Regions from separate parts of the Bacillus capparidis genome, predicted to be linked through region 2. Evidence: riboswitches for the same ligand, from Rfam matches in the RefSeq annotation. Region 2 holds a riboswitch; each other region holds the start of a gene.
The links. Region 2 has a riboswitch for S-adenosylmethionine ahead of JOC74_RS21815 (ATP-grasp domain-containing protein). Riboswitches for the same ligand answer to the same signal wherever they lie in the genome.
Positions count from the first base shown of each region.

Region 1: another riboswitch for S-adenosylmethionine. It lies ahead of JOC74_RS00405 (bifunctional homocysteine S-methyltransferase/methylenetetrahydrofolate reductase); the one in region 2 lies ahead of JOC74_RS21815 (ATP-grasp domain-containing protein).
Region 3: another riboswitch for S-adenosylmethionine. It lies ahead of JOC74_RS12010 (M20 metallopeptidase family protein); the one in region 2 lies ahead of JOC74_RS21815 (ATP-grasp domain-containing protein).

Region 1 is NZ_JAFDST010000001.1:80,837-91,762, reverse strand. It holds gene argC (N-acetyl-gamma-glutamyl-phosphate reductase) at 1-658, opposite strand, end outside; gene JOC74_RS00455 (metal-sulfur cluster assembly factor) at 963-1,271, opposite strand; gene JOC74_RS00450 (alpha/beta fold hydrolase) at 1,337-2,104, opposite strand; gene JOC74_RS00445 (Cof-type HAD-IIB family hydrolase) at 2,249-3,058, shown strand; gene JOC74_RS00440 (hypothetical protein) at 3,151-3,288, shown strand; gene JOC74_RS00435 (DUF3813 domain-containing protein) at 3,292-3,489, shown strand; gene JOC74_RS00430 (BsuPI-related putative proteinase inhibitor) at 3,539-3,994, opposite strand; gene JOC74_RS00425 (YitT family protein) at 4,010-4,849, opposite strand; gene JOC74_RS00420 (DegV family protein) at 4,989-5,843, shown strand; gene JOC74_RS00415 (CvfB family protein) at 6,068-6,925, opposite strand; gene JOC74_RS00410 (YajQ family cyclic di-GMP-binding protein) at 7,040-7,531, shown strand; SAM riboswitch class I at 7,601-7,720, shown strand; gene JOC74_RS00405 (bifunctional homocysteine S-methyltransferase/methylenetetrahydrofolate reductase) at 7,797-9,638, shown strand; gene metH (methionine synthase) at 9,619-10,926, shown strand, end outside.
Region 2 is NZ_JAFDST010000008.1:51,380-62,305, forward strand. It holds gene allD (ureidoglycolate dehydrogenase) at 5-1,018, shown strand; gene JOC74_RS21790 (Cof-type HAD-IIB family hydrolase) at 1,110-1,883, shown strand; gene JOC74_RS21795 (M15 family metallopeptidase) at 2,040-2,912, shown strand; gene JOC74_RS21800 (aldo/keto reductase) at 2,959-3,789, opposite strand; gene JOC74_RS21805 (NAD(P)/FAD-dependent oxidoreductase) at 3,827-4,942, opposite strand; gene JOC74_RS21810 (DUF421 domain-containing protein) at 5,080-5,754, shown strand; SAM riboswitch class I at 6,054-6,159, shown strand; gene JOC74_RS21815 (ATP-grasp domain-containing protein) at 6,266-7,231, shown strand; gene murI (glutamate racemase) at 7,445-8,218, shown strand; gene JOC74_RS21825 (SDR family oxidoreductase) at 8,360-9,229, shown strand; gene JOC74_RS21830 (pyridoxamine 5'-phosphate oxidase family protein) at 9,452-9,874, shown strand; gene amj (lipid II flippase Amj) at 10,380-10,926, shown strand, end outside.
Region 3 is NZ_JAFDST010000002.1:973,313-984,238, forward strand. It holds partial or broken gene JOC74_RS11980 (ABC transporter ATP-binding protein) at 1-730, opposite strand, end outside; gene JOC74_RS11985 (ABC transporter ATP-binding protein) at 724-1,740, opposite strand; gene JOC74_RS11990 (ABC transporter permease) at 1,754-2,602, opposite strand; gene JOC74_RS11995 (ABC transporter permease) at 2,625-3,569, opposite strand; gene JOC74_RS12000 (hypothetical protein) at 3,639-3,932, opposite strand; gene JOC74_RS12005 (ABC transporter substrate-binding protein) at 3,817-5,226, opposite strand; gene JOC74_RS12010 (M20 metallopeptidase family protein) at 5,239-6,435, opposite strand; SAM riboswitch class I at 6,548-6,651, opposite strand; SAM riboswitch class I at 6,843-6,946, shown strand; partial or broken gene JOC74_RS12015 (PLP-dependent transferase) at 7,022-7,590, shown strand; partial or broken gene JOC74_RS12020 (SAM-dependent methyltransferase) at 7,662-7,836, shown strand; gene cidR (cidABC operon transcriptional activator CidR) at 8,002-8,898, shown strand; gene JOC74_RS12030 (acyl-CoA thioesterase) at 9,085-9,609, shown strand; gene JOC74_RS12035 (hypothetical protein) at 9,649-10,020, shown strand; gene JOC74_RS12040 (3-methyladenine DNA glycosylase) at 10,222-10,359, shown strand; gene JOC74_RS12045 (ABC transporter substrate-binding protein) at 10,455-10,926, opposite strand, start outside.

The DNA.
Region 1 (10,926 bases), on a different contig from region 2:
TGCTTAACATCTGCTCGATTTCTGGTGTATGCTTATGTTCATGGACACTATATATTTTAAAATTCTCGTTTGTTTCGGAAAAATGTGTCGCAGAAGAAGCTTTCCTGCCCGCTCCCGACACTCCTGTTTTTGCGTCAATGATGACGGATGGTTCCTTTATTGCTCTATTTTTAACCAGCGGCGCAAGACCAAGGATAGCCGCAGTCGGAAAACAGCCCGGATTTGCAATACATGAAGCATCTTTGATTGCCTTGGCATTTAATTCGCTCAATCCGTATACTGCCTCAGAAATGATTTGCTGAGGAGCTGCTTTTCTCTTGTACCATTTTTCATAGACTGTCGGTTCTTTCATTCGCAAATCACCGGAAAGATCAACAACAGGCACTTGTCTTTCTGCAAATTGGGGAGTTAGTTCGCTTGACACTCCCGGCGGAGTCGCCAAAAAGACAAAATCCACTTCTTCAGCCATTTTTTCAACATCAATTGGCTGTAATGTTTTATCTATGATTTTATTGACATGCGGAAAGCTTTCCCAATACGGAAGGCCGTCTTCACTAGATGAATACAATATACAATCTTCTGCATATGGATGAGTATGTAAAATACGAAGTAATTCTGCTCCTCCATAGCCAGTAGCACCAACAATACCAATCTTCACGTTCCGTTCACCTTCTCGATCCTGTTAAATTATATAACATTATAACATGAATAAAAATTAATTCAATTGTATATTTACTAATTCTTTTAAAATCTTTATTTCGCCGATTATACAAATAACTCTTTCCTTTTATAAATCGAAACCAAACATTCGAATCCGCCCTAAAAAAGCCTGTCTCTCGCAAAAGACAGGCTACATGCTTATTATAAAGTAAAGAAACTTCTAATAAATAAAATAAATAAAAAAATTACCAAAAAATAAAACTGCCTCCATTTGCAACGAAATGGGGGCAGTAAAAAAAATCTTATTGAATGCCTAACGCGATTTTTGCATATCTTGACATTTTATCTCTTGTCCAAGGCGGGTTCCAAACGATATCCACCTGTACATCCTTGACCTCCGGAATGTCATTTAATGCTTTTTTAACTTCATCTACGATAATAGGTGCAAGCGGACAACCCATAGATGTCAATGTCATTGTGATCGTCGTATTTCCTTCATCATCCATGTCAAGCTCATACACAAGACCTAGGTTTACAATGTCTATACCAAGCTCAGGATCGACCACCTGTTCAAGTGCTCCGAAAATATTTTCCCTTAATGCTTCATCCATTTATATCACTCCTTTTTTGTTAGTATAACGAAACTTCTCTTGAATAAAAATGAAAGTGCTTCTTCCTACAAATGGCAGGCAAACCATTCAACGGCTCTCTTTAAACCTTCACTGCTCACTTTATGCTCAGCCTGGTCATCTGCAATAAATTCAAGCCGTTTTGGTGTATCTGCATAGAAGGGAACCACTTGCTGATAAAATTGATAGGTCGGCTCGAAAGGAACGTATGGATCCCTTTTTCCATGCCAGAAGAATAGCGGCCGCAAATTCAGTTTTTCCGGTTGTTCCCATAAATCATAGGCGATTAACTGTTCGAGTTCATGATTTAATTCAGTATCGGGGATCGGAAGCAAAAAACCGCTGGCTCTCATCGATTCCACCTGCAGCTTTAAAAAACTATGTAAACTCGGGCTGCCCATCAAGCTGACCGCAGCTTTAATCCATTTGTATTGTGTAAGGGCTGCCAGAGTCGTAATCCCGCCCATCGATGTACCTCCGACTCCGATTTTGCCGCTGTCAATTAAGTCTCTCTGCTCAAAATGTTCCTTAATCATTTCAAGCTCTTTAATCTCGTTAACAACAATGGACGGAAAGCGGAGATTTAATTCATTTTTAGAAAGATTTTCTCCTCTTTCGCCATGGTAAAGTGCGTCAGGAAGAACAACACGCACCCCTTTTTCAGCCAGCATATATGCTAAGGAAAGATTCATTTCCTTAAAGCTTGTGAATCCGTGGACGAAAATAACAAGCGGCGCTTTGTTTTGACGCAAATCATTTCTATAAATATGAAGCAATGAAATCGTTGAAATGTTTTCTTTTTCGATAGTGACCATGTTTATTTCAACTCCTTTACGCATATCCATTTACATAAGTCTAACATGTAGACAATAAATATGGGAAAAAGATAAACTATAGTAGGAGATAATATGACTGGGGCAGCTGACGATTGCTTACATTTCCACGACAAAGGAGCTTTTATGAACACTAAACCGTATTTAATCGCTTTAGATTTGGATGGCACATTATTGAAAGATGATAAAACCATTTCGAACGAATCAATTGAAATTGTTCAGCGTTTAAAATCAGAAGGACATCAAGTTTGCATTTCAACAGGAAGACCTTATCGTTCATCTGCGATTTATTATGAACAGCTCAAGCTTGACAGTCCAATCGTTAATTTTAACGGTGCATTTGTCCATCATCCGCAAGACAAATCGTGGGGGAGATTTCATACCTCACTTGATTTGAATGCAGTGAAAGATATTATTGAAATTTCTGAAAAATATCACGTACATAATATTTTAGCTGAAATCATTGACGATGTGTACTTCCATTATCATGATGAACAGTTGATCGATGTGTTCAGCATGGGTGATCCGAAAGTAACGGTAGGCGATTTGAGATCCACTCTTGGCGAGGATGTCACAAGCATATTAATTCATGCGAAAGAAGAGGATGTCCCAAGGATCAGAAGTTATTTATCGGATGTACACGCAGAGGTCGTCGATCATCGTAGATGGGCTGCACCTTTTCATGTCATTGAAATCATTAAAAAAGGAATCAATAAGGCAGTAGGTCTTGAGAAAATCAGCAAATATTACGGAATTCCTAAAGATCGCATCATCGCTTTCGGCGACGAAGACAATGACACAGAGATGATACAATTTGCAGGCCATGGTGTTGCTATGGGAAATGCTATTCCTCTGATAAAAGAGACAGCCAATCACATCACTAAGACAAATGAAGAAAATGGCATTGCCGAATTTTTAAAAGATTTCTTTTCGTAATATTATTTTTTCCCATTACTAATTCTGATTATCCAAAGACATACTAGTATTGGCGACAGGCTCGCCAATACGTTTTTTTGGGGGCAATATTGATGGGTAAACGCAACAAATCAAAGCGTTTTGTTCAGCAAGGTAAAGATGCTGTAAGCCTTCATGATGCAAGGTTTCCCTACCGTTCAACTTTGGAGGAATCCATTCGAGATCAAGAATCCACAATTAGGGGGACTTAAATCGTGCGAAATGAATTATTTGATCAGGCAAAAGATTTTGTTCTTCATGCCGACCAAACAGCTTCAGGAAAAACCTCTGGTGATCTGACACATGCGATTTCTGCAGCAAAAAATGCCGTTTCTTCTGCATTTGCCAATTCGACAGACGCTGAAAGGGCTCAGCTGCGCAAGATGCAAAACCATCTGGATAGGTTATCGTAACCCAAGACAAAAAACCCCTTTTCCTATTTATTAGGAAAAGGGGTTTCCCCTAAGAGCTGAAGCTTGTACTTGCCTTCAATGTATTCACAGATTCTGATTTCCCTAAAAACGTAACTGTAGCCTTGTACTCACCAGGCTCTAAATTTTCTGTTTTCCATACATCGGTAAACTCATAAACCTCGCTTGGTTTTAAAACGATCGATTGAAATGCTTGTGTGAACATTTTGTCCTTGGAATACCGGTATTTCTGTTCTCCTTTTTCATCGTACACGACAAGCTCAAATCGCTGCCCGGTGTTAAATGTAAATTCAACATCCTCATTCCTGTTATTCTTTAGAGCCATAATAAATTCTACTTCACCGTTTTTCGGTACTGCTTCAATCGACAATGCCAGATCATTTTGTTCCACTTCACCTGATACCTCCTTGTCAGATTGGGGAGTTTCCTTTTGATCACAAGCTCCAAGCAGTAACATTGAAAAGACTAGTACAGCAAACCATTTCATCGCATGACCCCCTGATTAATCCTTGTTAAACAGTCCCAATACCCCTGTCGTTTGAACGATGTTAGTGAAAGCTTCAGGATCGATCTCGTTAATTATTTTCTCCAAATAATAGAGCTCGTATCTTGTGATTACTATTATCATCATATCTTTTTCTTCGTTTGTAAATGCCCCTTTTGCAGGTACGTTCGTAATTCCACGCTTCATACGGCTATAAATTGCTTTTGTAAGCAAATCTGCTTTTTTTGTGACGATCATGACGGTCAGCTTTTCATGTCTTGTATGGATAGAATCGATTACCCGTGTCGTTACGTAAAGCGTGACTAATGTATATAATGCTTTTTCTGCCCCATTTAATGCACCAGCCATCAAAATAATGATTGCATTTAGGATAAAGAAATAGGTTCCAACGGGCTTGTCCTTCCATTTGGCAAGAATCATCGCCACGATATCAAGACCTCCTGTTGAGGCTCCGTATTTCAAGGTCATTCCAATCCCAATCGCGGAAATCACTCCTCCGAATACGGCATTTAACAAAATATCTTCGGAAAATCTCGTCTCAGGAAGAATCGTCAAAAATACTGAAGTAAGCGCAACACTCAAAATACTATTGAGAGTGAATGATTTCCCTACTTTCAGCCAACCTAATATACCGACGGGGATATTTAATAGAAAGAGCAGGATCCCGGTTGATATATATATCGGCGAGTGTGCGTCAAGTACTCCTGACAACAGCTGGGCCACACCTGTAAAGCCGCTCGCATACACATTAGCAGGGATTAAAAAAAGGTTAAGTCCAATTGCGTTTAATAGTGCTCCTATACATACGATGACGAATTTTTTTATTTCCTCTTTCATTTGTTTCCTCCAAAAAAATTATTCCTATATGTTAGGTTTACCCTTCTTACATAGGTTTGAATACGAAAAGTAAAAAAGTGTGATATAGTTACAATGAATGAATGCTCATTTATGTTATAGAAAGAAGGGATCCATTCACATGACGATTCGACTGCTTGCTGACAGCGGAGCTGATCTGCCAAAAAGTTACTATGATGAAAATAACATTACATTTATTCCATTAAGAGTCAACCTTGATGAAAATGAATATGACGATTTAATCACAATTCGGCCTGGCGAGATTTACGAAGCGATGAGAAACGGAAAATCCCCCAAAACCTCTCAGGCATCTCCAAATTTTCTGAAGGAAACCTTTACAGAACTCGCGAAAACCGCGGAACCCTCAATATATATCGCATTTTCTTCCGGACTCTCTGGTACATACGACACGGCGGTTATGATGAAAAATGAAGTCTTAGAAGAATATCCTGATTTCGATCTGAAGATTATTGACTCAAAAGGCGCCTCATTAGGCTGTGGATTAGCCGTTATGTATGCTCAGGAGCTTATTAGCACCGGAAATACAATACAGGAAGTTGAAGAGTCTGTAAAGAACTATTGTGAAAGTCTTCAATATATTTTTACAGTTGACGATTTAACCTATTTAGCAAGAGGCGGACGTATAAGCAAAACTTCAGCCTTTGTCGGTGGCCTGCTTAGCATTAAGCCACTTTTGCACATGAAGGATGGAAAGCTTGTTCCGTTAGAAAAAATCAGGGGACGAAAAAAATTAGTAAAACGCATGATTGAACTGATAGAAGCAAGAGGCGTAAATTTAAGCGAACAAAGAATCGGAATCAGCCACGGCGACGACATTGAGCTGGCAAATGAGGTGAAAGAGCTGATCGAAGAAGCTTTTCAACCTAAAGAGATCGTCATTAGTATGATTGGTGCCGCAATCGGAGCCCACTCAGGTCCCGGTACGCTTGCCATATTTTTTGCAGGAAAAGAATAGACAGAAAGTCTTCTTCTGCCTTACATGTGAAATAGAAGAAGCCGGCTTAGATTAATGAGCCGGCTTTTTTAGTTGAGATATAAAATTATCTCTTTCATGTTTACTTTGATGTACTTTTGTCGTTTCTTTAGATTTTAATTTGTGCGATCTCTCCAGGTTATTAGCGCTGCAGTTTTTTCTAGAAAAAGACGAAGAAACTTAGCATCCAGCCTGTATTCTTCTTATTATTTTTCTTTTGTTATTTCGTAAGTCCAGCTTCCCTCTTGACGCACTTTACCCTGCTTCATCAAATGACCTAACGCACGTTTGAAAGCACCTTTGCTCATCTGAAATCGTTCTTTGATATCTTCCGGGTCACTTTTATCTGAAAAAGGCATAGCTCCATTTCTCGTTCTCAAATAGGAAATGATTTGTTCTGCATCAGTGCTCATCGAATCCTGTTTCCTCGGCAGCAGAGATAAGTTGACAGAGCTATCGTCCTTAATCGCAATCACACGCGCCTTAAGCTGTTCGCCAAGCCTTGGCTCTTCCTTGCGTTGGGATGGATGGATAAATCCCCTGATTCCCTCTTCAGAAATGACAAAAGATCCTGAAGCGATTAATCGATAAACCGTGCCCGTTAATTCTTTATTCATCAGGCTTTGATCAGCTGGTTGAAACAGCTCCTTTATGACATCTTCAGGAGCAGGCTTTGCGAACATGCGTCCATATTTTGTTACTTTCATCATGCAATACAGCTTATCGCCTGCTTTTGGCCAAATGCTTTCAAAAGGCGGCAAATGCTCTGTCGCTACTAACGCATCCTTTGACAGGCCGACATCGACATAGACTCCTCTGCCTGAAACTACGTCGACAACCTCGACCCAATCGTAAACCTCTTCCGTTATTTTCGGCATTTTCATTGTTGCAGCCAATCGTTCCTCATGATCAACATAAAGATACACAAGTACCTCTTCACGATCGGAAATATCCTCTATGATCTCGCTGTTATGAAGCAGGATAGTCGATTCTCCATCAGTCAAAAAATATCCGTAATCTGCTTTTTTCTCTATTTCTAAAGTAACCTTTAAACCGGGTTTCATTTGTTTCTTCCTTTCTGTTTCCTGTATCATCTTATATTATCTCCAGCTACGTTGGAAGTTTGTACTTTATTCTACTATAATCAATTCATAAGATAAATGACGAGGAGGCCGAAAATGGCAAAAGAGAGTTCATTTGATATCGTATCAAAGGTAAACTTACCTGATGTCCAAAATGCAATCGGAAATGCGATGAAGGAAGTAGCCAACCGATATGATTTTAAAGGAAGCAAAAGTGACATTACACTTGAAAAGGACGAGCTAGTGTTGGTTTCAGATGATGAATTTAAAATGGATCAGCTGAAGGATGTATTGGTGAACAAGCTGATCAAGCAGAATGTGCCGACCAAAAATATTCAATATTCGAAAAGCGAAAAAGCCGCAGGGGGCACGGTCAGGCAACGTGGAAAACTTGTTCAAGGGATCGACAGCGAGCAAGCGAAAAAAATTAATAACCTGATTAAAAATTCCGGAATCAAAGTAAAATCCCAGATTCAAGGCGATCAGCTCCGCGTCATAGGTAAAAACAAAGACGATCTTCAGCAAATTATCTCTTTAATCAAGGGAGCAGACCTACCTATTGATGTCCAATTTATTAATTACCGATAAATTACTAGTTGATTATTTCGTTCACTTCATGTAAATTGAAAATACTATTATTTTTCATATCATTCATACAACTTATCATGAGAAGCGGAGGGACTGGCCCTGTGAAGCTTCAGCAACCGGTGCAATGATTCAATTCATTCATGACCAAGGTGCTAAATCCAGCAAGCGTACTTGCTTGAAAGATAAGGAGACAGCGGAAACGAACAAAAGTCTTCTTCAAACAGAAGACTTTTTTTATTTATAGTTCGTACTTGAGGAGGAAATTATGGGACTGATCGAAGATTTGCAAAAGAAAATTTTAATCGCCGATGGTGCGATGGGAACACTTCTTTATTCTTATGGAATTGACCGGTGTTTCGAAGAATTAAACATTTCTCAGCCTGAAGCAGTTCGCGGCGTTCACCAAGCGTATGTTAATGCCGGAGCTGATATTATTCAAACAAATACGTACGGAGCAAATCATATAAAGCTATCCAGATATGGTCTAGAAGACGATATTAAAAAAATCAATGCAGCTGCTGTTCAGCTCGCAAAGGCAGCTGCAGAGCAAGCATATGTGCTCGGTACTATCGGCGGTATCCGCACTTTTAATAAAAGTGCCCATACGCTCGAAGAAATCAAACGAAGCTTTCGTGAACAGCTCTACCTTCTGCTTCACGAAGAGCCTGATGGGTTACTATTAGAAACGTATTACGACCTGGAAGAAGCACAGGAAGTATTAAAGATCGCCAGAAAGGAAACGGACCTTCCGATCATTGTCAATGTGAGCATGCATGAACAAGGTGTTCTTCAAGACGGTACATCATTAGCCGATGCCCTTGCTTCACTGGAAGGTTTAGGAGCCGATTCAGTGGGTATGAACTGCAGTCTCGGACCTTATCACATGATTCAATCCCTTGAGGAGGTCCCACTGCCAAAGCATTCATATCTGGCTGTTTATCCGAATAGCAGCTTACCGGCATTAGAGGAAGGACGCTTGGTCTATGAAACAGATACGGATTATTTCGGCGAAAGTGCGCTAAAATTTCGAAATCAAGGAGCGCGAATTATCGGCGGCTGCTGCGGTACGACTCCTGCACACATCAAAGCAATGTCAGAAGCCGTCAAGCAATTGCATCCAGTTACCGAAAAAAGCGTCAAGGTCAAAAAAACGGATCCCGTCCATGTTCAGGATATCCGCGAGGAGCCTTCCTTGGACGAACTTGCAAAGCAAAAGCGGACAATTATCGTGGAACTTGACCCTCCTAAAAAACTTAATTTTGAAAAATTTCTGCATGCGGCTTCTGAGCTTCAAGCCGCCGGAATTGATGCACTTACGTTGGCTGATAACTCGCTAGCGACTCCGAGAATCAGCAATGTTGCCTGCGGGGCGCTATTAAAGCAGAAGCTTGACATGAGATCGCTAGTTCATATCACTTGCCGAGACAGAAATTTGATCGGACTTCAGTCCCATTTAATGGGTCTTGATACGTTAGGTCTTCAAGACATCCTGGCCATCACAGGAGACCCATCAAAAATAGGTGATTTTCCAGGAGCGACCTCGGTATATGATCTGACTTCCTTTGATTTAATAAGACTGATTAAGCAATTTAATGAGGGAGTATCCTATTCGGGTAAGCCTTTAGGGAAAAAGACAAACTTTTCTGTTGCAGGTGCGTTTAATCCGAATGTCCGCCATATTGATAAAGCAGTTAAACGATTGGAGAAAAAAATTGAATGCGGAGCTGATTATTTTATTTCACAGCCCGTTTATTCCGAAGAGCAGCTATACAAAATCTATGAAGAAACGAAGCATTTGACAACGCCGATTTACATTGGCATCATGCCGCTGACCAGCAGCAGAAATGCTGAATTTATTCATAATGAGATCCCGGGGATTAAACTTTCCGACGAAATCAGAGAGGCCATGGCGTTTGCCGGAGAAGATAAGCAAAAACAGGCAGAGGAAGGACTTTCTATTGCAAAATCCCTTTTAGATACAGCATGTGAGTTATTTAACGGAATCTATTTAATTACTCCCTTTTTACGGAGCGATCTAACGTCAGAATTAACGACTTATATACACCAGAAGAAAAAGGAGATACATCATGTCCACGACCATCAATGATCAGCTAAAAAAGAGAATTCTCATTCTAGACGGTGCCATGGGTACAATGATTCAAGATGCCAACCTTTCTCCAGATGATTTTGGCGGAGAAGAATACGAGGGCTGTAATGAATATTTAACAATCACTGCGCCCCACGTTATCAGGTCTATTCATGAAGATTATTTAGCAGCTGGCGCTGACTTGATTGAAACAAATACATTCGGGGCAACGAAGCTTGTATTAGATGAATATGAGCTCGGACATTTAGCATTTGATATTAACGTAAAAGCAGCTGAGTCGGCAAAAGAAGCTGTACAGAAATTCTCAACTGCCGACTGGCCTCGTTTTGTTGTAGGTGCTATGGGCCCTACGACTAAAACACTGTCAGTTACCGGGGGTACAACGTTTGACGAGTTGGTTGCCAACTATGAAGAGCAAGCAAGAGGCTTGATAATCGGCGGCTCTGACCTTCTTTTGCTGGAAACAAGCCAGGACATGCTGAATGTGAAAGCTGGGTTTATCGGTATTCAGGAAGCCTTTGCGAATACAGGCAAGCAATTGCCTTTAATGGTATCCGGCACGATAGAACCGATGGGTACCACTCTGGCAGGACAAGATATTGAAGCATTCTACATTTCCCTTCAGCACATGAAGCCGATCAGTGTCGGATTAAATTGTGCAACGGGACCGGAGTTTATGACCGATCATCTCCGGACGCTTTCTTCCTTTTCGTCATCCTACGTCAGCTGTTATCCGAATGCCGGACTGCCTGATGAAGAAGGGCATTATCATGAATCCCCTTCCTCTCTTGCGAAGAAAATTAAAGCCTTTGCCGAGCAAGGCTGGCTGAATATTATCGGCGGCTGCTGCGGAACGACGCCGGCACATATCGAGGCGCTGCGCGAAGCAGTTTCCGCTATTCCTCCTAGAGAGATCCCGAAAGACAAGCTTCCTCATTCGGTTTCCGGAATTGATGGACTGTTTTACGAAGAAAGCATGCGCCCTCTCTTTGTAGGAGAACGGACAAATGTCATCGGCTCCAGAAAATTCAAGCGACTCATTTCTGAACAAAAGTTTGAAGAAGCTTCAGAAATCGCAAGAGCGCAAATTAAAAACGGTGCCCATGTCGTGGATGTCTGCTTGGCAGATCCCGACCGTGATGAAGCTGAGGATATGGAAAACTTTATAAAAGAAGCGATGAAAAAAGTTAAAGCTCCTTTTGTCATTGATTCAACAGATGAAGCTGTGATTGAGGTAGCCTTGAAATATACGCAAGGAAAAGCAATTATTAATTCTATTAACTTAGAA
Region 2 (10,926 bases):
TAAAATGATAGAAACTACTGTTTCACTTGAAGAATTAACAGAATTAGTCGTCAAAAAATTAACGGAGGCAGGCCTTAATGAAGAACATGCCGAGGTTGTGGCAGATGTCTTGGTTCATGCTGATCTTAGAGGGGTAAGCTCCCATGGCGTATTGCGTACGGAGCATTACGTAAAGCGTTTAACGAATGGGGGATTAAATCCCGATCCTCAATTTTCCGTTAAAGAAACAGGTCCTTGCTCAGCTATTTTTGACGGTAACGATGGGATGGGGCATGTTATTTCAAAAGAAGCAATGGAATACGCAATCCAGCTTGCAGAGAAGAACGGGATCGGTATGGTGGCGGCCATCAACAGCAGCCATTGTGGAGCGTTATCTTATTTTGTACAGCAGGCGGCCGATAAAAATATGATTGGTATGGCGATGACTCATACGGACAAAATTGTCGTGCCATTTGGCGGTGCCAAGCCTTACTTCGGAACAAATCCAATCGCTTTCGGTTTTCCGGCAAAAGAAAATAAGCCCGTCATTCTTGATATGGCAACAAGCAATGTAGCTTTTGGAAAAGTATTGCACGCCCGTGAAGCAGGTCATTCAATCCCAGCCGATTGGGGAGTTGATGAAAACGGAAGGCCGACAACAGATGCGGACAACGTTTCCGCCCTGCTTCCATTTGCAGGACCAAAAGGTTACGGCTTAGCGATGGTCGTAGATATTTTGTCTGGTATTTTAACCGGCTCTGCATTTGGCCCGCATATCACGGCTATGTATGGCGATTACAACAAAAAACGTCATCTGGGGCATTTTTTCTGTGCGATCAATCCGAAGGTGTTTACCGATGTAACCGGCTTTTTAACCAATATGGATCAAATGATTAATGAGCTGCATGATATAACGCCTGCTGCTGGCTTCGATAAAGTTATGGTCCCGGGAGAACCTGAACAGATTCGGGAAAATACACGGCGCAAAGAAGGGATTCCTGTAACAGATTCTGTTTATCAATATCTTATTCAAAAGTAAGAAATGGGTCTTCTAACTCCTTTGCCCGGGACACATTCTTGTATTAGAATATGAAGTGGATCAAAATAAAAATAAGCGAGGTAATTTTTACGTGCCAGATAGCAAAGGAAACGAAAAAGATCTAAAGCTGATTGCATTGGATATGGATGGGACTCTTTTAAATCATGAAAATGACATTTCGGAAGGAAACAAGCAAGCAATTTCCGAGGCAATAAAACAGGGGATTCATGTGGTCATTAGTACTGGGCGTACAATTATGACTTGCAAAAAGCTAGTTGAGCCGCTTAAACTTTCATCTTATGTGATTACAACGAACGGAAGTGAAATCTGGGATTCGGATTTTGTTCTCGTTGAGCGCCAGCTGCTAGGCTGTGATCATATCGAGCAAATGCTCAATTTAAGAAATACCCATAATACGAGTTTTTGGGCCGCGAGTGTAGATAAGGTATGGAGAGATGAGATCCCCGAAGACGTTACGAAACACGAATGGCTCAAGTTCGGTTTTGATATTGAAGATGACGAAATTCGCGAAAAAGTATTAGAAGAGCTTAGAAAAAATACTGGATTGGAAATATCAAATTCCAGCCCGACAAATATTGAAGTAAATGCAGTCGGGATTAATAAAGCCGCTGCGTTAGTAAAGGTTACTGAACGCCTTGGGCTTACAATGGATAACGTAATTGCTATGGGAGACAGCTTAAATGATATTGCCATGATATCAGAAGCAGGAATCGGTGTAGCTATGGGAAATGCACAAGACATCGTGAAGGAAACAGCCGATTGGGTCACAGATACTAACGTGGAAGATGGAGTAGCTAAAGCCATCAGACATTGGGTGTTGAATCCAAAGCGATCATCTGTTTAATTTAAAAAGGGCCAAGCGCTCTTTTTTTATTTGAATAAATGACCATAACTTTCATTTCATACGGGGAAAAGCTGAAATTTCTCATCATTTTACCAATCCCATCTTGAGTGATAGAATAATATTGGGAATAAAGAACAAAAATCAGGAGTGACTAAAATGAAGGTATGGCTGACCATTTTTTCTCTGGGAGCATTGTTTATTCTCGGGGCTTGCGGCAATTCAGCTGATGAGAATACAAAGGACGGAGAAAAACAGGAGGCAGCAGAGCCAAAAGCAAAGGATTCGTCCTCTGCTGACCAATCGTCGCAAGGGGAAGAGAACAAGGATCAAAATAAAACAGAGCATAAGGATCACAATAAAGAAGGCGGCAATCAAGATCCAGAAACAAATACAGAAACAAATAAACCAGAAACAGGCGAGAGACAGGAATCAGAAGTTGCGACGATTCAAAATCCGGAGAATGTTGAAGCGATGGTCAATCAAAAAAATGTGCTTCCTTCAGATTATGAACCGAAAGATCTCGTTAAGCCCAATGTGAAATTTTCATTTGCTGAGGATATTGAAAAGAGATATATGAGGAAGGAAGCTGCCGGCGCTTTAGAGCAGCTGTTTAAAGCCGCTAAAGAAAATGGACATGATCTTTTCGCTGTTTCAGGCTATCGTTCGTATAAGCGACAAGAAGAAATTTTAAACAATGCGATTCAAAAAGACGGCGAGAAAAAAGCGAAGGATTCCGTCGCCATACCTGGCCAAAGTGACCATCAAACCGGGCTGGCCATGGATATTTCAAGTCCCGCTGAAGGATATGGCCTAGATCAAAGCTTTGGTGATACACCGGAAGGAAAGTGGGTTGCTGAACATGCATCTCAATATGGGTTTATCATCCGCTATCCTAAAGGAAAAGAAGATGTCACCGGTATTATCTACGAACCATGGCACCTGCGCTACGTAGGGGAAAAAGTTGCTGAAGAAGTAGCTGCAAGCGGTCAGACATTAGAAGAATTCTATGGAGACAAACGTAAATTCTAACACAAACCCCCGGGAAGGATCCCGGGGGATTGACTGTGATAAGACATTATATTTCAGTTAAATGCATCTCATCAGGATCACGGTATTGTCGTTCGTTTTTATCTAACTCATCAATATGTGCTAAATCCTCATCATCGAGAGAAAAATCAAACACGTTAAAGTTCTCTTCGATTCTCGATGGAGTGACCGATTTTGGAATGACAATTACATCGTTTTGAATATGCCAGCGAATAATAATTTGTGCAGGAGATTTCTTGTGCTTTTCGCAGAGAGATTGAATGACTGGGTGGTTGAGCAACTCTCCTCCTCTCATAATCGGGCTCCACGCTTCAATGAAGATATCATGTTCCCTGCAAAATGATTTCAATTCATTTTGGCTGAAGAATGGATGGCATTCCACTTGATTGACAGCGGGTTTTATGCTGCATTCCTTTAATACGCGTTCCAAATGGGGGATTTTAAAATTGGAGATTCCGATCGCACGGATCCGCCCATCCTCATAAAGCTTTTCTAAGGCACGGTACGTTTCTATGTACTTGTCGCTCTTCGGCATCGGCCAATGAATGAGATACAGGTCAATATAATCAAGCTGCAGCTTATTTAAACTTGTTTCAAAAGCTTGTAATGTTTGCTCATATCCTTGATCACTATTCCACACCTTGGTAGTGATAAAAAGTTCCTCACGCGGGAGACCAGACTCCTTAATCGCTTGACCGACACCTGCTTCATTTTTATAGACTGCGGCTGTATCAATCGACCGGTACCCGACTTCAAGTGCTTTTTTTACTGCACGAATCACTTCTGTTCCTTCTTCTGCTTTATAAACCCCTAAACCAAGCTGGGGCATTTTTACGCCATTATTTAAAAGTACGTCCATTGGTACCACTCCTTCTTTTGTTTCGAATCATTTCTGCTTACCCGATGGCGCCGGCCAAATCGTAAGGAGAAAGGTCAATATCAGTCGGTTCGTTCAATGCAAGCTTTGCAAGCTGTGATCCTATGTACGGTCCCATCGTAAGTCCAGAAGCACCTAAGCCGTTTGCAGCCAAAACATTTGGGAAGTTTGGCAAATTGCCGATGACAGGCAAAAATCCTGGTGTGAATGGGCGAAAGCCGACTCTGGTTTCAACAAGCGTGCTATCGTCCAGACCTGGTGCCACTGCTAGTGCCTTATCAAAAATCTCCCGCAGCCCGCCGGCTGTTACTCTGTGATCGAAGCCGACATCATTCTCATGGGTAGCTCCGGCAATAATTCTGCCATTTTCGAAGGAAAGCAGGTATTGGTCATTTGGAGGCATAACGACAGGCCAATTTTCTGTTTTTGCATTCGGGGATTCAAGGTGGACGATCTGTGCTTTTTGCGAAGAAACCAAAAAATTGACTCCAAGCGGCCTTAGAAGTTTCTCTGCCCAAGCGCCGGCAGTAACGATGATTTTATCTGCTTTTATTATCTCATTGTCAACCCGGACGCCAGCCTTATTGTCATGTCCAATATACAGTGATGCCTCACCATTGATAAAATGGACTCCCCGCTTTTTTGAAGCCAAGTTTAGAGCATTTCTCAGACGACGTCCATCGACTCTGGCAGCCCCACTCACATAAACTGCTCCGTAACCGTCAGCTAACGGAGGAAACTTAGCTTTTGCTTCATCGGAAGAAAGCAGAGTGATGCCGCCAATTTCAGGCGCATCCTCTCGTCGTTTTTCAGCACGTTTTATCATTTCGGATAATTTCTTTTCATCCGTATGAATGCTTAGCGCACCAACTTTTGCATAGCCTGTATCTGTTTCTCCGTCAGCTTCTAATTCAGCAATTAAGCTGGGGTAATACTTTGCGCCTCCTTTCGCCAATTGATACCATGCTTTGTTGCGCCGCTGTGACAGCCAGGGGCATACGATACCTGCAGCTGCGTCAGTAGCTTGGCCTTTATCCTTGCGGTCGATCACAGTAACTTCTGCACCGGATTTGGCTAATTTATAAGCGGTAACAGAGCCAAGCACTCCCGCTCCTATAACAATACATTTGTTCACCGAAAACATCCTTTTCATTTTTCCATTTACATTACCATCATACATATCTTAAGCCATCCAGTTCAAATAAATTAAATCCGTTTAAACTGTTACTTACTTGTTAACAATGATGAAAGACATATTTTAGGGGGTGTATTATGGATTATCTACATATAACCACTGAACTTATTATTGGATTTTTTGCTTTATTTCTTGTGACGAAGATATTAGGAAAAACCCAGTTTGCACAAATCACACCGTTTGATTTTATATCAGCACTAATACTTGGAGAAATGGTTGGAAATGCGATTTTTGATGAAAATGTGAGTGTCTGGGAAATATTATTTGCAGTAGCCGTATGGGGAATTTTAATTTATATAATAGAACTTTTATCGCAAAAGTTTAAAGGGCTAAGGGGGCTGTTGGAAGGACAGCCAGCGATAGTTATCGGTAAGGGGAAAATTGATTACCAGGCTTTAAAAATAAATAAATTGGATATCAACCAGCTTCAGACGTTAGTCCGTGAAAAAGGATATTTTTCAATAACGGAAGTTGAGTACGCGCTCTTAGAAACGGACGGTTCAGTTAGTGTATTGCCGAAGCATCCCAATTCTCCGCTGACAAAACAGGATTTTGATATCAAATATAAACCAGTTTCTTTGCCGATCACATTAATCCTTGATGGTGAGTTAGTCAAAAACAATTTAACGGAGGCTGGATTTGATGAGGATTGGCTGAAAAAACAATTGGAAGCTGAAAATATTCATGATTACAAAGAGGTTCTTTACTCAGAGTGGCATGAAATCAGAGGGCTTCATATTCAGCGCAGTTAGAGGCATTATCTCGCATTAACGGGCAGTAAGACCCCCATCTCAAGGTTATGAGTGAAAACGTACAATCCTAGGCGGGGATAACTGCCCATAAAAGCTAGGATTGGCTTCAACTCACAATCAGTGGGGATGAATGTAAGAAGGCTAATTACTCAGGCGTCTTGTGCGGGCACCTTCACTAGAACCACTGATTGAAGTTTTACTTTATTATTCGATAAGGGATAAAAATTAATTCTGTGTTGATTTCATGAAAGTATCATGGTATCTTAATGTTACTAACCCTATCAGTTAAATATGAATTCTTCTTATCTTGAGAAGCGGAGGGACTGGCCCTGTGAAGCTTCGGCAGCGGACTTACATGATAAGTACTGTGCTAATTCCTGCAAGCAATAGCTTGAGTGATAAGAATAGGTAATTGAATATTTAGATATTCACAGCCTCTTCTTATGCAGTTTAAAGAAGAGGCTGTTTGTTTTTTTAATGAGGGGAAAAGAAAAATCATGGAGGGATCAGTATGGGCAAAATTTACGTGATTCATGAAAATGATGAATGGACGTTACATTTAACAAAGCGTTTGGACGAACTGAAGCTTCCATATGAAGTGTGGAATTTAAATGAAGGCTCAATTGACTTGACAGAAGAGCCCCCTGAAGGCGTTTTTTACAGCCGAATGAGCGCGTCTTCCCATACGAGAGGCAACCGATTTGCGCCTGAATTCACTGCAACAGTACTCGATTGGCTTGAAGCGCATGATAGGAAGGTTATAAACGGGAGCATGGCTTTAAAACTTGAATTAAGCAAAGCGGCTCAATACGCCGCATTAAGTCGAGATGGAATCCGTACCCCTGAGACAATAGCCGCTGCCGGGAAAGAAGAGATTATTAAAGCGGCGAAATATTTAAACAAGACATCTTTTATTACAAAGCATAATCGTGCGGGGAAAGGATTGGGCGTCCAGCTTTTTCATTCGATTGAGGCTTTAGAAGACTATGTTTATAGTTCAGGTTTTGAAGAGCCGATTGATGGAATTACTCTCGTTCAGGAGTATATTGAATCCCCTGATCAGTCAATTATAAGGTGCGAATTTATCGGCGGGAAATTCTTATATGCTGTAAAGGTTGATACGTCTGGAGGATTTGAGCTTTGCCCGGCCGATGCTTGCCAGATTGGCGATCAAATCTGCCCGGCAGATGGAGAAGCGGTTTCGAAACCGAGTTTTCAAATCCTTGCTAATTTTCATGAAACGATTATTGAAAAATATGAAAACTTCCTGCAGCAGCAGCAAATCCTTGTAGCAGGTATCGAATTTATTAAAGACAAGGATGGGAATCTATATACCTATGATATTAATACAAACACGAACTACAATGCCGATGCTGAAAAAGCGGCAAATGTTTACGGAATGCTGGAGCTGGCAAACTATTTAAAAAGAGAATTGGAAATACCATATTTTTATCACCCTTATGCATTATCAAAATAAACCGCCAATTTCCGGCGGTTTATTTTCTATCCTAAGAAGCAGTTTACTCTACGAGACCTTAACTCTCATTCTCTATTTAAGTCCAACAACTTTCCGAACTTTTTAACGAAGGATTTCCAATTTATAACGTACGATGTTCGCCTTGCTTGATATCATGTATAATAATTTATATCAATTTCAAAAAACAATTTTTAAATACAAGGTGAATACAATATGAAAATAGCTTTTTTTGATTCGGGAATTGGCGGAATTACAGTGCTTCACGAGGCAATGAAGCAGCTTCCTAGGGAGGATTTTGTTTTTTTTGCCGATACCCTTCATGTTCCATATGGGACTAAATCAAAGGCAGACGTAAAAGAATATGTGAAACAATCTGTAGAAACGATCCGAGAGGAAGAGGTAAAAGCTCTTGTTATCGCGTGTAATACAGCAACGAGTATCGCAGTTTCTGAATTAAGAAACACATATGATTTTCCGATTATCGGCATGGAGCCGGCGGTTAAACCTGCTTTGGAAATAAGCCGATCTGCCGGAAAAAGAGTACTCGTTTTTGCTACTCCGCTAACACTGAAGCAATCAAAATATACACAGCTGGTATCTCGAATCGATGATCAGCGTCTTGTAGATTCCCTGCCGCTGCCGGAGTTAGTTGAGTTATGTGAGCGATTAAACTTTGAGAGCCAAGAAGTGATTGATTATTTTACAGAAAAACTTTCATCGTTTGATCTAAACAACTATGGCACAGTTGTTCTGGGATGCACCCATTATCCGTTTTATAAACACGTTTTACGAAGTATTTTGCCAAACCACATTCAAATCGTTGATGGAAGCGTTGGAACTGTTCATCGATTAGCGGTTATATTAAGTGAAGCCGGACAATTGCATGCAGACGGAAATGCAGACACAAAATTTCTTTGTTCAAGTCAAAATCCAGATTACATAAGGAAAATGGAAAAGGCGCTTACATTCATTCAAAACCATGAATGATAAGCCTTATTTGATGCACAGCCGGGCACTTTTAGAGAAGCGTCCGGCTGTTTGTCGTTTTTCAAAACACTTCACATGTTTAATAAGAATTTTCCTGAGGAATAGTGTATTACGTAATCACATAAATAGGAGGAATTCAAAATGAATAATTTAACACGTTTTCCAAGCGGACAGCCTGCACAAGAACAAAACAGGCAACCTGGAATTGAAAGTGATATGAATCCAACACCTGTTTATGAAGACGAGAATCATATAGGAACAGGAAAATTAAAAGACAAGGTCGCTTTAATCACAGGGGGCGACAGCGGAATCGGACGTGCGGTATCCATCGCTTATGCAAAAGAAGGCGCAGATATTGCGATTGTCTATTTAGATGAACATGATGACGCAGAAGAGACAAAAGCGAGAATCGAAAAAGAAGGCGTAAGATGCTTGCTTATTCCAGGGGACGTTGGCAGTGAGGAATTCTGCAACGAAGCTGTGGAAAAAACAGTGAGTGAACTTGGAAAGCTGGACATTCTTGTCAACAATGTTGCAGAGCAGCATCCGAAAGACAGCATTAAAGAGATTTCCAGTGAGCAGCTGGAGAGAACGTTCCGAACAAACTTCTTTTCCTTTGTTTACTTTATAAAAAAAGCTTTAGATTATATGAAGCCTGGAAGCGCGATTATCAATACAACATCAATTAATCCTTATCGTGGAAATCCGTCCCTGATTGATTACACCAGCACAAAAGGAGCAATCAACGGTTTAACAAGATCACTTTCCCAACAGATTGTAAAGGACGGAATCCGCGTAAATGCGGTAGCACCGGGACCGATTTGGACACCATTGATCCCAGCTACATTCCCGGAAGAAACAGTAGAATCATTCGGGAAAAATACGCCAATGGGCAGAGCGGGTCAGCCCGTAGAACACATCGGAGCCTATCTATTATTGGCATCAAATGAAGGCTCTTATATGACTGGGCAAACGATTCATGTCAACGGCGGCGACTTTATTTCCACGTAAGGATTAGCGAGAGAGGATGGGATGGATTTCCCGTCCTTTTTTTCTTTTTAAAAAGGAAAGATTGCGCATATCGGCCTAAGATCGCTTATAACCAGCCTAACATCGCCCTTCCTCACGCAGTTTTTTACTATTTTGCCTATCCGTTAAATTTTTGCCGTTTAAATTTCGAACCTTGGTGGAAAATAAATAACTATGGAGACAATACAAAGGAGTGGCTAAAAATTGACTCAAGAACAGATTAAACAAAAAGTATTGGATGTACTGGAGAATCATAAGGTAGGATCACTGGCTACGGTTATAGATGGCAAGCCTCATTCAAGGTACATGACGTTTTTTAACGAGGGTTTAACGTTATTTACTCCAACAAGCGAAGATACGCATAAAGCTGAAGAAATCGAGGCAAACCCTAACGTCCATGTGCTTCTCGGTTACGATGACAATGGTTTTGGCGATGCGTATGTTGAATTTTCAGGAATTGCAAAATTTAATTCCAGCAAAGAGCTTAAGGATAAAATTTGGAGCGAAAAGCTGGAAAGATGGTTCGACGGAAAAGATGATCCGAATCTTGTCGTTTTGGAAATCAAGCCGACAAACATCCGGTTGATGAATGCCAATGAAAATACTCCGCAAACTCTGGAGCTATAAAAAAACTTGCGTTCATTGGAAATTTATGCTATGATTTACACTTAGAAAACAGAAGCAAATGAGAAAGTAAACTGCTTTTTTCTATTTAAACCTTATTCTTTGTTTTCTAATCTGCCCCTAAATGATTAGAAAAAAGACTTTTTGTTTCACAATTCAAACTGGCGCGGCTTCGGAGCCGCAAGGACGATTGAGAGGTAGGGCTTTCGTTGTCTTGTTTTTTCAAGAATTTCCATGAAGTTTACTTTCGTATAGGATTTTACGGAACGAAATGCTATCCAAGACTCTCACTGGATAAGTGGGATAATGATAAATAAGATTTGCTTAAAGAATAAGATGTAATGTGCGCCTGACTTTGCTGTCAGGCGCTTTTGCGTGTTTGTACTGAAAAAATCAGTTTGGAGAAACCTTATTTAAGGATAGAATCCGAGGCTCCACTTTCATAAATAAAAAAATGAAACCATGCCGAACTTGAATTAGTCTAATGAAGGAACAAGGAGGTTTCCCCATGGAGTTTATAACTACAAACGTAATCATTATTTTCTTTTTTTTATTGCTCATTCATTCGGTCGAAACGCTTGCTTATACTACACGTCTTGCCGGGGCTAGAATAGGCTTGATTGCTTCGGCTTTATCGCTGTTTAATGTTATGGTCACTGTTTCGCGGATGTCGAATATGTTGCAGCAGCCATTTACAGGAGGGATTATTGATCATTCAGGAGAAAATGCCCTGGTTGTGGTCAGTGAACAATTTCGCGTGCTGATCTTTGGATCAACGGCAGGATCGATTATAGGAATGATTTTGCTGCCTACGTTTATCGCTGCATTTTCGAGGGCTATACTCCATTTATCAGAAGAAAACGGTTCAGTCCTCAATTTCTTTCGTAAAGGAATTTCTAATAAATGGTTTGCGCATGTTCGTAGGTACATAAAGCTGCCTTCAGCTCATTATTTTAAAGGATTTCATTTCCGGCTCATTCCGAAGCGGCTTTTTGTCTTAAATATGCTCATTACATCTATCTACACAATTGGTGTTCTCTCGGCTCTTTACGCGG
Region 3 (10,926 bases), on a different contig from region 2:
TCTGGAATGTTTCACGATTGGATTTTTCCATCACTTTGCCAAGGTACATGACGGCGACGCGGTCGGCAATATGATTGATGACGGATAGATCGTGCGCAATGAATACATAGGTCAGATCCAATTACTTCTGAAGATCCTGAAATAAGTTGATCACTTGGGCTTGGACAGATACATCCAGTGCACTGACAGGCTCGTCACAGACAATCAGCTTTGGTTCCAGGGCAAGGGCGCGGGCGATTCCGATCCGTTGACGCTGACCGCCGGAGAATTCATGCGGCAGCCGGTTATAATGGTCATCGGGATTCAATCCGACAAGCTCCATCAGCTCTTTTACCCGGGATTCCAGATTTTTTGTCTTTTTGTATGCCTTCAAAGGAGCAGCAATGCTTTCACTCACTTTCATGCGCGGATTCAGACTTGTATACGGATCCTGGAAAACCATTTGCATATTGCGGCGCAGCTCGTAAAGTTCCTTGGAAGATGCATCTGTATACGGCTTTCCGTTGAAAAGGAGATCGCCGGAAGTAGGCTTATGCAATCCGACGATGCTTCTGGCAAGTGTACTTTTCCCACAGCCGGATTCCCCAACAATCCCTAAAGTTTCTCCTTTATGGACGGTCAAATCGATACCATTCAAAGCCTTCACATGATCAGTCGTTTTCTGCAATACACCATTCTTGATCGGGAAATGGACGTGTAAATCCTTGATTTCCAATAATGCGGTCAAGATAGCAGCACTCCTTTCTGCTCTGCCACAGCTTGTTTTTCTTCATCGAATTGTGCCTTGCTGAGCACACAAGCAGCCCAGTGGCCGGTGCCGCGTTCAGTAAGCGCAGGATCGGTTTGAAGACAAGCGTCTCGTGCAAATGGGCAGCGGGGATGGAAATTGCAGCCATTGGGCGGATGTATCAGATTAGGCGGATTCCCCTCGATATGCAGCAACCGTTCGGAACCAGCTGCATCCAGTCTTGGAATCGAGCGCAGCAGCGACCATGTATACGGCATGGCCGTGTCATAAAAAATATTTGCTGTACTGCCGGACTCGACGATTTTGCCTGCATACATGACGAGGATTCGATCTGACAGATTTGCCACCACTCCGAGGTCATGGGTAATCATGATGATGGCTGTACCATATTTCTTTTGTATCTTTTTCAATAGTTCAATGATCTGTGTCTGTATCGTTACATCCAAAGCTGTTGTCGGCTCGTCCGCGATGAGCAGCTTCGGCCTGGCAGCAAGCGCAATGGCAATCAGGACACGCTGACGCATCCCGCCGGAGAATTGATGCGGGTAATTCTGCAACTGGCGTTCCGGATCTGGAATGCCGACATCTTCCAGCAGCTCGATCGCTTTTTGGCGAGCTTCTTTTTTGGGAAGCTTTTGATGGGTCTGGATGGCTTCCATCAGCTGTCTGCCGATTTTGAAAACAGGATTAAGGCTGGACATCGGATCCTGGAAAATCATTGCGATTTCTTTCCCGCGCAGATTGCGCAGGCGCTTTTTATCCATTGTCAGGATGTTTTCTCCTTCGAAGAGGATTTCTCCTTTTGGATAGGTTGCTGGCGGTTCCGGGTTCAGCTTTGTCAGTGAATGAGCAAGGACGCTTTTTCCGCTGCCCGATTCCCCGACAATGCCGATGGTCTGCCCAGCTTCCAGTCGGAAGGATACACCATCAACCGCTTTGACGAGGCCGGCTGGTGTATCCAGGTGGACATGCAGATCCTTTACTTCTAGCATAATGTAACCTCCTCTAGGCAGCTGGTGCTGTTTGTTTTGGTTTGCGTTTCCGCTTTTTCTTGATGCTATGCGGATCGAAAGCATCCCGAAGTCCATCGCCAAGTATGTTCAGCGATAAGACGGTGATGACGATTGCGATACCAGGGAAAATCGAGAACCAGGGAGAGATCGTAATATAAATCTGTGATTCCTGCAGCATATTTCCCCAAGTCGGCGTGGATGGATTGACACCGACACCGAGAAAGCTGAGTGCAGCTTCTGCGAGTATTGCTTTGGCAAAAATGAATGTACTTTGCACAATGATAGGGGAGAGTACATTCGGCAATATATATTTGAATAAAATGACGATATTGCTAGTCCCTGTTGTCCGGGCTGCTTCAATGTATTGCGCATTATTGATTTGCAGTACGGCGGAGCGGACCACGCGCGACATGACTGGGAAGAAAGCAATCGTAAGGGCGATGACGATATTCGTGATGCTTCCGCCGAGTGCCGCTACAAGTGCCAATGCCAAAAGCAGGGCAGGAAAAGCGAGAAAGCCGTCCACAATCCGCATCAGGATAAAATCGGTTTTACAGAAATAGCCGGATACAAGACCGATCAATGTACCGATGACTGTCGCAATGATGGCTACAATGACGCCGACAGCTAAAGACACACGGGCAGCGACGATGACACGGGCGAAAATGTCACGACCGAAATCATCGGTGCCGAACCAATGAGCGCCAGACGGTGCCAGCAGTCGCTGGTTGGCATCCATCGCCGTAGGGGAGACTGGCAGCCACCAATTGGCAGTAATGGTTGCCAGGGCAATCAATAGGAATATAGTCAATGCAATAATGTTCCTTTTCTTGGACATCATCGTTTATGTACCTCCTTTGGCTTTAGTCATAGCGGATCCTTGGATCAAGGAATGCATACAAGAGATCGACGACGAGGTTGACGAAGACGTAGATGGCAGCGATGAACAGTACCACGCCTTGAATCACCGGATAATCCCGTCGGTGAATCGAGTCGATCAGCAGCTGTCCGATTCCTGGGATGGTGAACAGCGTTTCGATGATGACCGTCCCGCCAAGCAGCCCTGCGACAGTGGCGCCAAGGACAGTCGTTGTCGGAATGAGCGCATTGGCGAACACATGCTTCATCAATACATCACGTTCACGGACACCTTTTGCTCGTGCCGTTTTTGTATAATCCTGATTCACGGAATCAAGCATGCTGTCCCTGAGCATCCTTGCGATGATACCAATCTCTACAAGCGCCAGTACAAAAGCAGGCAGAAGCAAGTGATAAAGCCAGGGTCCAAAACCCTCGGCAAGCGGCATATAACCGGCAACCGGGAATATCGGGAATGTCACCCCAAATGCCAGCACGAGCAAGATGGCAAGCCAGAATTCCGGTACCGACACACCGAGCAGGGATGCGTTTGTGAATAATGGATCCAGAATCGTTTTACGTAAAGAAACAATCAGGATCGCAATCGGAATGGAGATGATCAAAATAAAGAGCAGGGACAAGATCATCAAACTGAAAGTCGGACCAAAATTGGCAAAAATCAGTTCCGTGACCGGCTGGGCTGAATAGACACTTGTTCCTAGGTCACCAGTGATGACTTGTTTGAGCCAGTCGAAAAATTGAATATATAGGGGCTCATTCAGGCCAAGCTGTTCTTCCAGCTGTGCAACGGCTTCAGGGGATGCATCTTCACCAAGGATGATGAAGGCTGGATTGCCAGGTGTCAGGTGAACGAGCAGGAATACGATGATACTGACCACGAGCATGACGGGTATGACAGACAGGAGCCTGCGGATTGTATAGTGAAGCACAAGAATCACTCCTTTATTTAGAAATGGAAGAAAACCGCCAGCGGTAACGCAGGCGATTTCCTCGGGGCATTACTTGGATTTCCATGTATTCCAGAAGCGCGGACCATACCAATCTTCATAATCCTGCAGCTTGGAAGTGCGTGCATCCAAAGTGGAAAGGTTGCTTACTTTTTCAAACGGAAGCTCATCGTAGATTGTCTTATTCAGCTCAGCCAGTATTTCTTTTTGGGCAGCTTCATCTTCTGCTTCACCCCACTGTGTGACAAGCTCCTGCCGGGCGTTCGCTGTTATACCAGCCGCTGCTGTTGGAATCCTGACTGACCATTCCGGCTTGGTTTGGCGAGAAGAACGGAGACCAGCCAACTACGACCATATCCCAGTTAGCAGCAACGCTCCATTTTTCCAGGTAGGTTGCCCATTCATAGGACTCAAGCTCGACATTGAAGCCTGCTGCTTCCAGCTGCTGTTCTGCAATTTCGGCGATTTTCTTATACTCTGCATGGTCATTCGAGAAGATGATTTTCACCGGCTGCCCATCATAAGAGCTGACCTCCAGCAGCTTTTTCGCCTCATCTGGATCATAAGCTTCGAAATTATCGATGTTTTGATCCAAGTAAAGAGCTGTTTGATCGGGCGTGAACAGGGCTCCATCCAGATTATAGAATTCACTATTACCATAAGTAGCCTTGGCGATGGCCTCTTTATCAAGCGCTGCGTGAAGTGCTTCACGGACTTTTATATCGTCAAATGGCGCTTCGGATTTATCCGGGGTGATGACGGAATATCCATTGCTTGAGATAGCTGGTTCGACATTAGGTGTGGTATCGACTACATCATACAAATCAAGTGGGATGGACTGTACATAATCATATAGATCTGTCTTCAATCCATTGAGCATTACTTGTGGGTCTTTCACGATCTTGAAATGAATCGTATCCAGATAAGCTGTCTTTTTACCAGTCAGACCGCCCCAGTCTTCCTCTTCGCGAGATTGATAATCTTCGAATCTGGAAAGGACGATTTCGTTGCCGCGCTTCCAGGAATCGAATTTGAATGGACCTGTACCGATCAGCTGTTCATTTTTCAGCGGCTGTTCACCCGCAGCTTCCGCGATATCGGCAGGAATGATGACAGCAGATGCTTTCGGAGCAGCCAGATCGGTTAGCAAAGCGGTATATGGGTCTTTCAGCGTAATGACCAATGTCAAGTCATCTTTTGCTTCGACAGAATTCACATGTGTTGCTGTGATCTTACCGACGGAAGAGACCTTAAGCCAGCGCTCGATCGATGCTTTGGCATCCTCGGCAGTTACGTCCTGGCCGTTGTGGAATTTCAGTCCATCACGAAGGGTGATGGTGTATGTTTTCTTGTCATCGCTGACGGTATAGTCGTCAGCTAGTAAAGGACGAGCCTGGTAATCCTTATCCAGGGCGAACAAACCTTCATAGATATGCCAGCCGATTTTTCTCGCAACACTTTCGCCGGAATACATCCAATCCAGTGTGTCGGGATCCGCCGTCATGGCAACATTCAAGTCGCCGCCTTCAACAGGTTCTCCGCCGCTTGTACCGGAGCTGCTGCTGGAATTGCCGGAGCAGCCGAATAAGGCGATGGTGGCCGCTAAGCCGAATAGTATGAGTGCAAATTTCTTCTTCAAGACATTTCCTCCTTAGCTTCCCAATAACGAGAATACGATTTTCGTGAATGCTTTCTCCGTGATGAGCAATGCCCGCTCATCGATGTCGAATTTCGGATGATGATGCGGATAGTGTGTGGCTGTATCCTCATTGCGGGAGCCGACTTTAAAAAAGCTGCCGGGTTTTTCCTGCAAGTAATAAGCGAAATCCTCTGCTCCCATCCCAGTTTCAAGTTCTATTACCTGTTCTTCACCGAATTGTTCAGAGAATAGCTGCTGCAAAAGAGCAGTTTCCTCTGGATGGTTATAAAGCGCAGGATAGCCGTGCAGGTAATCGATGGAATAAGTCGCACCGAAACCGCTCGTGATTCCGGAAACGATGGCTTCTATTTGCTGTCTGACCTGCTTGCGGATGTCGGCATTGAACGTCCGCACTGTGCCTTCCAATTTGGCGGTATCCGGTATGACATTGAATGCGTTACCGGACTGGAATACACCCAGTGTCACCACCGCAGATTCCAGTGGGCTGACTCTTCGGCTGACAATCTTCTGCAAAGCACTTACGATATCACTGCCGATGACGATTGGATCGACAGCCTCTTGTGGTGCTGCGCCATGACCACCTTTTCCTTGGATGGTGATCGCAAATTTATCCACTGCGGCCATTTTGAATCCTTCACCGACACCGATCTTCCCGACAGGGGCAGCAGAGTTAAGATGAGCGCCATAGACATAATCGACACCGTCAAGTGCGCCATCTTCAATCATTGCCTTGGCACCGCCGGGCGGTACTTCCTCAGCAGGCTGGAACAGGAAGACAACTATGCCTTTCAGGCTGTCTTTATGCTTGATCAATGCTTTGGCAGTCCCCAGCAAAGCAGCAGTATGGCCGTCATGTCCGCAAGCGTGCATCACGCCAGGTATTTTGGATCGATAGGCTGTTTCTTTCTCATCCACTATCGGCAGGGCATCGAAATCAGCTCTGAGGGCAATCGTAGGTCCTGCCTCTTTCCCTGACAGCGATGCGACGATGCCATACCCGCCGATATCTGTCTGGATATCTTCGTAGCCGAAGCTGCGCAGCTTATCGGCGATGAAACGGGCGGTTTTCGTCTCCTGAAAACTTAATTCAGGATGCTGATGCAGATATCGCCGCCATTTGACGACTTCTGCGAAATCATTTTCCAATTCTGTATGTACCTCCGCAAGTGTCTGCTTCATGGTCTCCATCATGTAGCCTCCTGTATGTAATAATCTTGATATTTACTATGGAATTAGTCGGATTTTGCCTTTAAAAAAGACCCCTTCCGAATAGAAGAGGGCCTTTTTTAAGCTTCTGCTCTTCTTATCTTCGGTGACAAACACCTGGAATTAGCACAGTACTGCGGCTTGCAGCCTGTTGCTTTGGCTTCGCAGGGCCATTCCCTTTACCAATCTGGATAAGAAATATTAGTTGTAAGGATAGACCGAAAAGTTCTGGGTGTCAATCCTATTTTTTAACTTAGAGTGCCATCAGAAACTGCTGTAGCTAAAAAATTCAACAGAAATAATTGTACTTGATAGAAAACTTTAAAAAATGACTTGACCGGATTTTCCTGTATGTAACATATCTTTAATATAAAAAATAAATAATAATTTTCTTATCAAGAGAGACGGAGGGACTTGGCCCTATGATGTCTCAGCAACCAGTCTGTCAAGACACGGTGCTAATTCCAAAAGGTATCCGCCTTAAAGATAAGAAGCTGATTTGGTTATGACTGAACCTTCTTCCTTTTTGGGGAGAAGGGTCTTTTTTTATAGAAGGGTGAGAAACAATATAGGAAGTAGCTTGGAGACGACATTTGTACAGATAGGTAATCGAAGTGATGGAGTGACAGGGGCTGTCAATCCGCCGGTTTATCTTTCCACCGCCTATGTACATAGCGGAATAGGGGAATAACCGGTTATGATTATTCCAGGACGAAGAACCCGACTTGATCTGTTCTGGAGGATGGGTTCGCAAAGCTTGAAAAGGGCGATCAGGCATTTACCTGCAGCTCGGGCATGGCAGCAATCCAACTTGTATTATCACTTTTCCGATCTGGCGACTCACTGCTTGTGCCGGAGGATATATACGGAGGAACTTATCGACTGTTCGATTTCTTTTTAGAATCATTCGGAGTGACGCCGATTTACGCTCTATTTCGGACTGTGGAAGAAACAGCAGCGATGATAACGGATGGACAAAAGCGATCTTCCTGGAGACACCGACAAACCCGCTGATGCAGGAAATCGACATTGCAGCGTATGCGCAGTTGGCGAGAGCACACAAGCTATTGTTGATTGTCCGACAATACATTCCTGACACCATATTTCCAGCAGCCAATTACACAAGGGGCAGATCTGGCTGAGATGTCGCATGCCGCCATGCCGGAGGATGAGCGGAGAAAACGCGGTATCACAGATGGTCTTTTGCTGAAGAATTTCCTGTTCAAAGATTTTATGATATTGGAGCGATAGTCTATTATTTAAAAGCTATCCCATGGCAAATACCTGATTTTACGATAGAAAAATACAAGGATCCAAATGATTCAAACGGAAGGATACTTTGTAAAACAGCACCGTTTCATCATTCAATCAATCGCGATTTAAGGAAACAGGGTCTCAAAGTATGAGACCCTGTTTTCGTATAGGGGCTGGCGAACATTCTTTAAATTTTATTTGCAATAATATGCTACACTACAAATAGTCTTATTTTTTCATAATAACGATTGGTACTTTATTGTATAAATTTCCGTTTGCAAGCAGGTGAAAGTATTGGATATCAAACAGCTACAGTATTTTATCGAAGTTGCCCGTTTAAATAGCTTTACCCGCGCAGCTGACCATTTGTTTGTCACGCAGCCGGCCATTAGCAAAATGATTAAAAATTTAGAGGAAGAGCTCGGAGTTGTCCTTTTCAATCGTTCGCGGAAAAAATTAACTTTGACTGATGCCGGACGTGTTCTATATGAGCAGGCAAAAATCATTGATAAAGCCTTTCATCAATTGGAGACAGAGCTGGAAAATATTTCTCATTTAAAAAAAGGCCATATTCGAATTGGCTTGCCTCCGCTCATTAATTCTTTGTTTTTCTCAACAATTATGGGGCAATTCCATAAAGAATATCCCGGTATCACCTTCGAGTTAGTTGAAGACGGTTCAAAAAAAATTGAAGAGAATATTATAGACGACAAGCTTGATTTCGGTGTGATTGTTCTTCCGACAAATCAGGAATTATTTGATTGCCATCCTTTCATGAAGGAAGAGTTAATGCTGATCGTCGATTCGGAACATCGATTGGCGGATAAAACGAAAATTCCGATGGCTGAACTTGAGCATGAAAACTTTGTCTTTTTTAATAAAGACTTTGCGCTACGAGATCGAATTGTTGCTGCATGCACTAAGTCAGGATTTAAACCAAGCATCATCTCGGAAAGCTCACAATGGGAATTTATTGAAGAAATGGTCGCTAGCAAATTAGGAGTCACCTTACTCCCTAAAAGCACTTGCGAATATCTTGATGAACGTGTGAAGGCAGTAAAAGTTACGGATCCGTCAATCAGCTGGGATTTAGCAATCATTTGGAAAAAAGATTATTATATTTCCTATGTCGCAAAGGAATTCCTTCAGTTCACAAAAGATCGAATTTCTTTAAAATACGATAACCATTGAGCACTCCTTCCTAATACGAAGGTGCTTTTTTTATAACCAAATAAGGGATTTTGATAGCGTTTACATAATTATTAGTTATGTTCAAGATAAATTTTAACCATTTTACACTAAAAAGTGAAAGGAGTACACTTTTTATGTAGATAAATATGATTTCTCCTGAGAACACAAAGAAGAAGGTGTCATACAATGGCAATAGCAACGGCAAGAAAAACGTCTGAAACACGTATCGTAAACACTGATCAAGTGTTAATTAGCGATTTAAATAACTATTATACTCTTTTCGGCGGAGTTCTGATGAAAAAATTAGATGGATGTGCAACACTTTCTGCCCGTAGACACGCTAGAGTGAAAGAATGTGTGACAGCATCAACAGACTCCATAGATTTCTTGCACCCTATTCGTCAATCAGATTCAGTTTGTATCGAATCTTTTGTTTCCTATACCGGAAGAAGCTCCATGGAAATCTTTTGCAAGGTTATCGCTGAAGATATGATGAGCGGGGAACGACGTATAGCTGCAACGGCATTTTTAACATTCGTCGCACTGGACGAAAACAAAAAGCCGATTGAAGTTCCAAGCATTATCCCGGAGACAGAAGAAGAACAATATCTTTATGAAACGGGAAAAGAGCGAGCAGAAATCCGCAAACTAAGAAGAGAAAAAAGCCGGGAACTGGCGCAATTTATTACAGTTAAAAAGCCATGGGATTGATCCGGTGGCTTTTCCAGTTGTAAAAGGGAGGTATTGTTTATGACTATCGCTTCTATGAGTGACTTGCAAACGACTAAACTGGCCGTTGAAGAGTTCAAGACAGCTCACCCTGATCTTTTTGACAGGTTTGTTCACTTAATACATCTTACGCGCCAGCTCCAGTTTAAGTTTCATTATATGGGCTGCTTGCTATTAAATGTAAACCCTGATAAATACTCACCAAAATGTATCGATGAATTTGTGATTGACCTTTATAAAAAAGAATTAAGCGGTTTAAAAAATGCTCGTGGTTTCTCGGTATTAAAACAATTATTAACTGAAAACTATCAAGAGATTGGGTACGCTAACATTTGTAAATTAGCTCTCGGTGAAGCGCCTAAATCCTTAATTGGAGCTTCGGTTGTTAAGTAATATTCATCAGGCAGGTTCCTATCATATAGGAGCCTGTTTTTTTCTGTTTTAATTACCTCGGGTTCATAATACCCTTTTTTATAAGGAACCTCCCCTTATTAATACCCTGCTTTTTTCCTAATAGATTTCAAAAAGAGAAAACCGTTTATTACTCATTATTCCGGGTAAAGCATTACTAAATACGAAAAGAGGTGTGCATCCATGAGTGAAAAAAATCCAGACAAACAAAATGACTCAATTGAGCAGAAAAAGAAAGAGCAGCAGAACGATGACATTGAGCCGCAGCGCGATCCGTCCGAACAGGAAAGTGAGAGCACCGAGGATAATCAAGATAAATGATTGTGGAACTTATAAAAACCGGAAAGACACATTAGAATAATCGATCAAACTAAAAGCCCTTATACAAAAGGGCTCTAGTTTACATAACAATTAATTTATTTTTCAAGCTGCTTTGTTTTATCTGGATATTCTTCCTTTAAAGGATCAATTGCGGTTTTATCCTCAATATCAAACTTTTCCTTTATTAACGCGTTTTTTTGAGTCCATTCCAAAATATCTTGTAAATGATTTATATCATCTTGAGTAAACGCAATATCAAACACCCAATCTTTTTTTAATTCTTCTTGAACTTTATCTGCAGGTAATTTCAATTCTTTAAAAGCTAAATCAGCTGCATGATCCGGGTGTTCCTTTATATATGGATTTGCTTCATTTAAAGCTTTCAAAATGTTCTTAACCGCTACTTTATTTTGTGCAAAATCTTCACTAGCAACTACATAGCCCCTCATTGCAAAATCAATATCGTTAAGGTCATTCAAAACTTTTGTTTCTTCAACCTCTTTAGCCCTGGCAAGAAAAGAACCCTCAAACCAGGCACCATCTATCTCTCCTCTTTCAAAAGCTGCA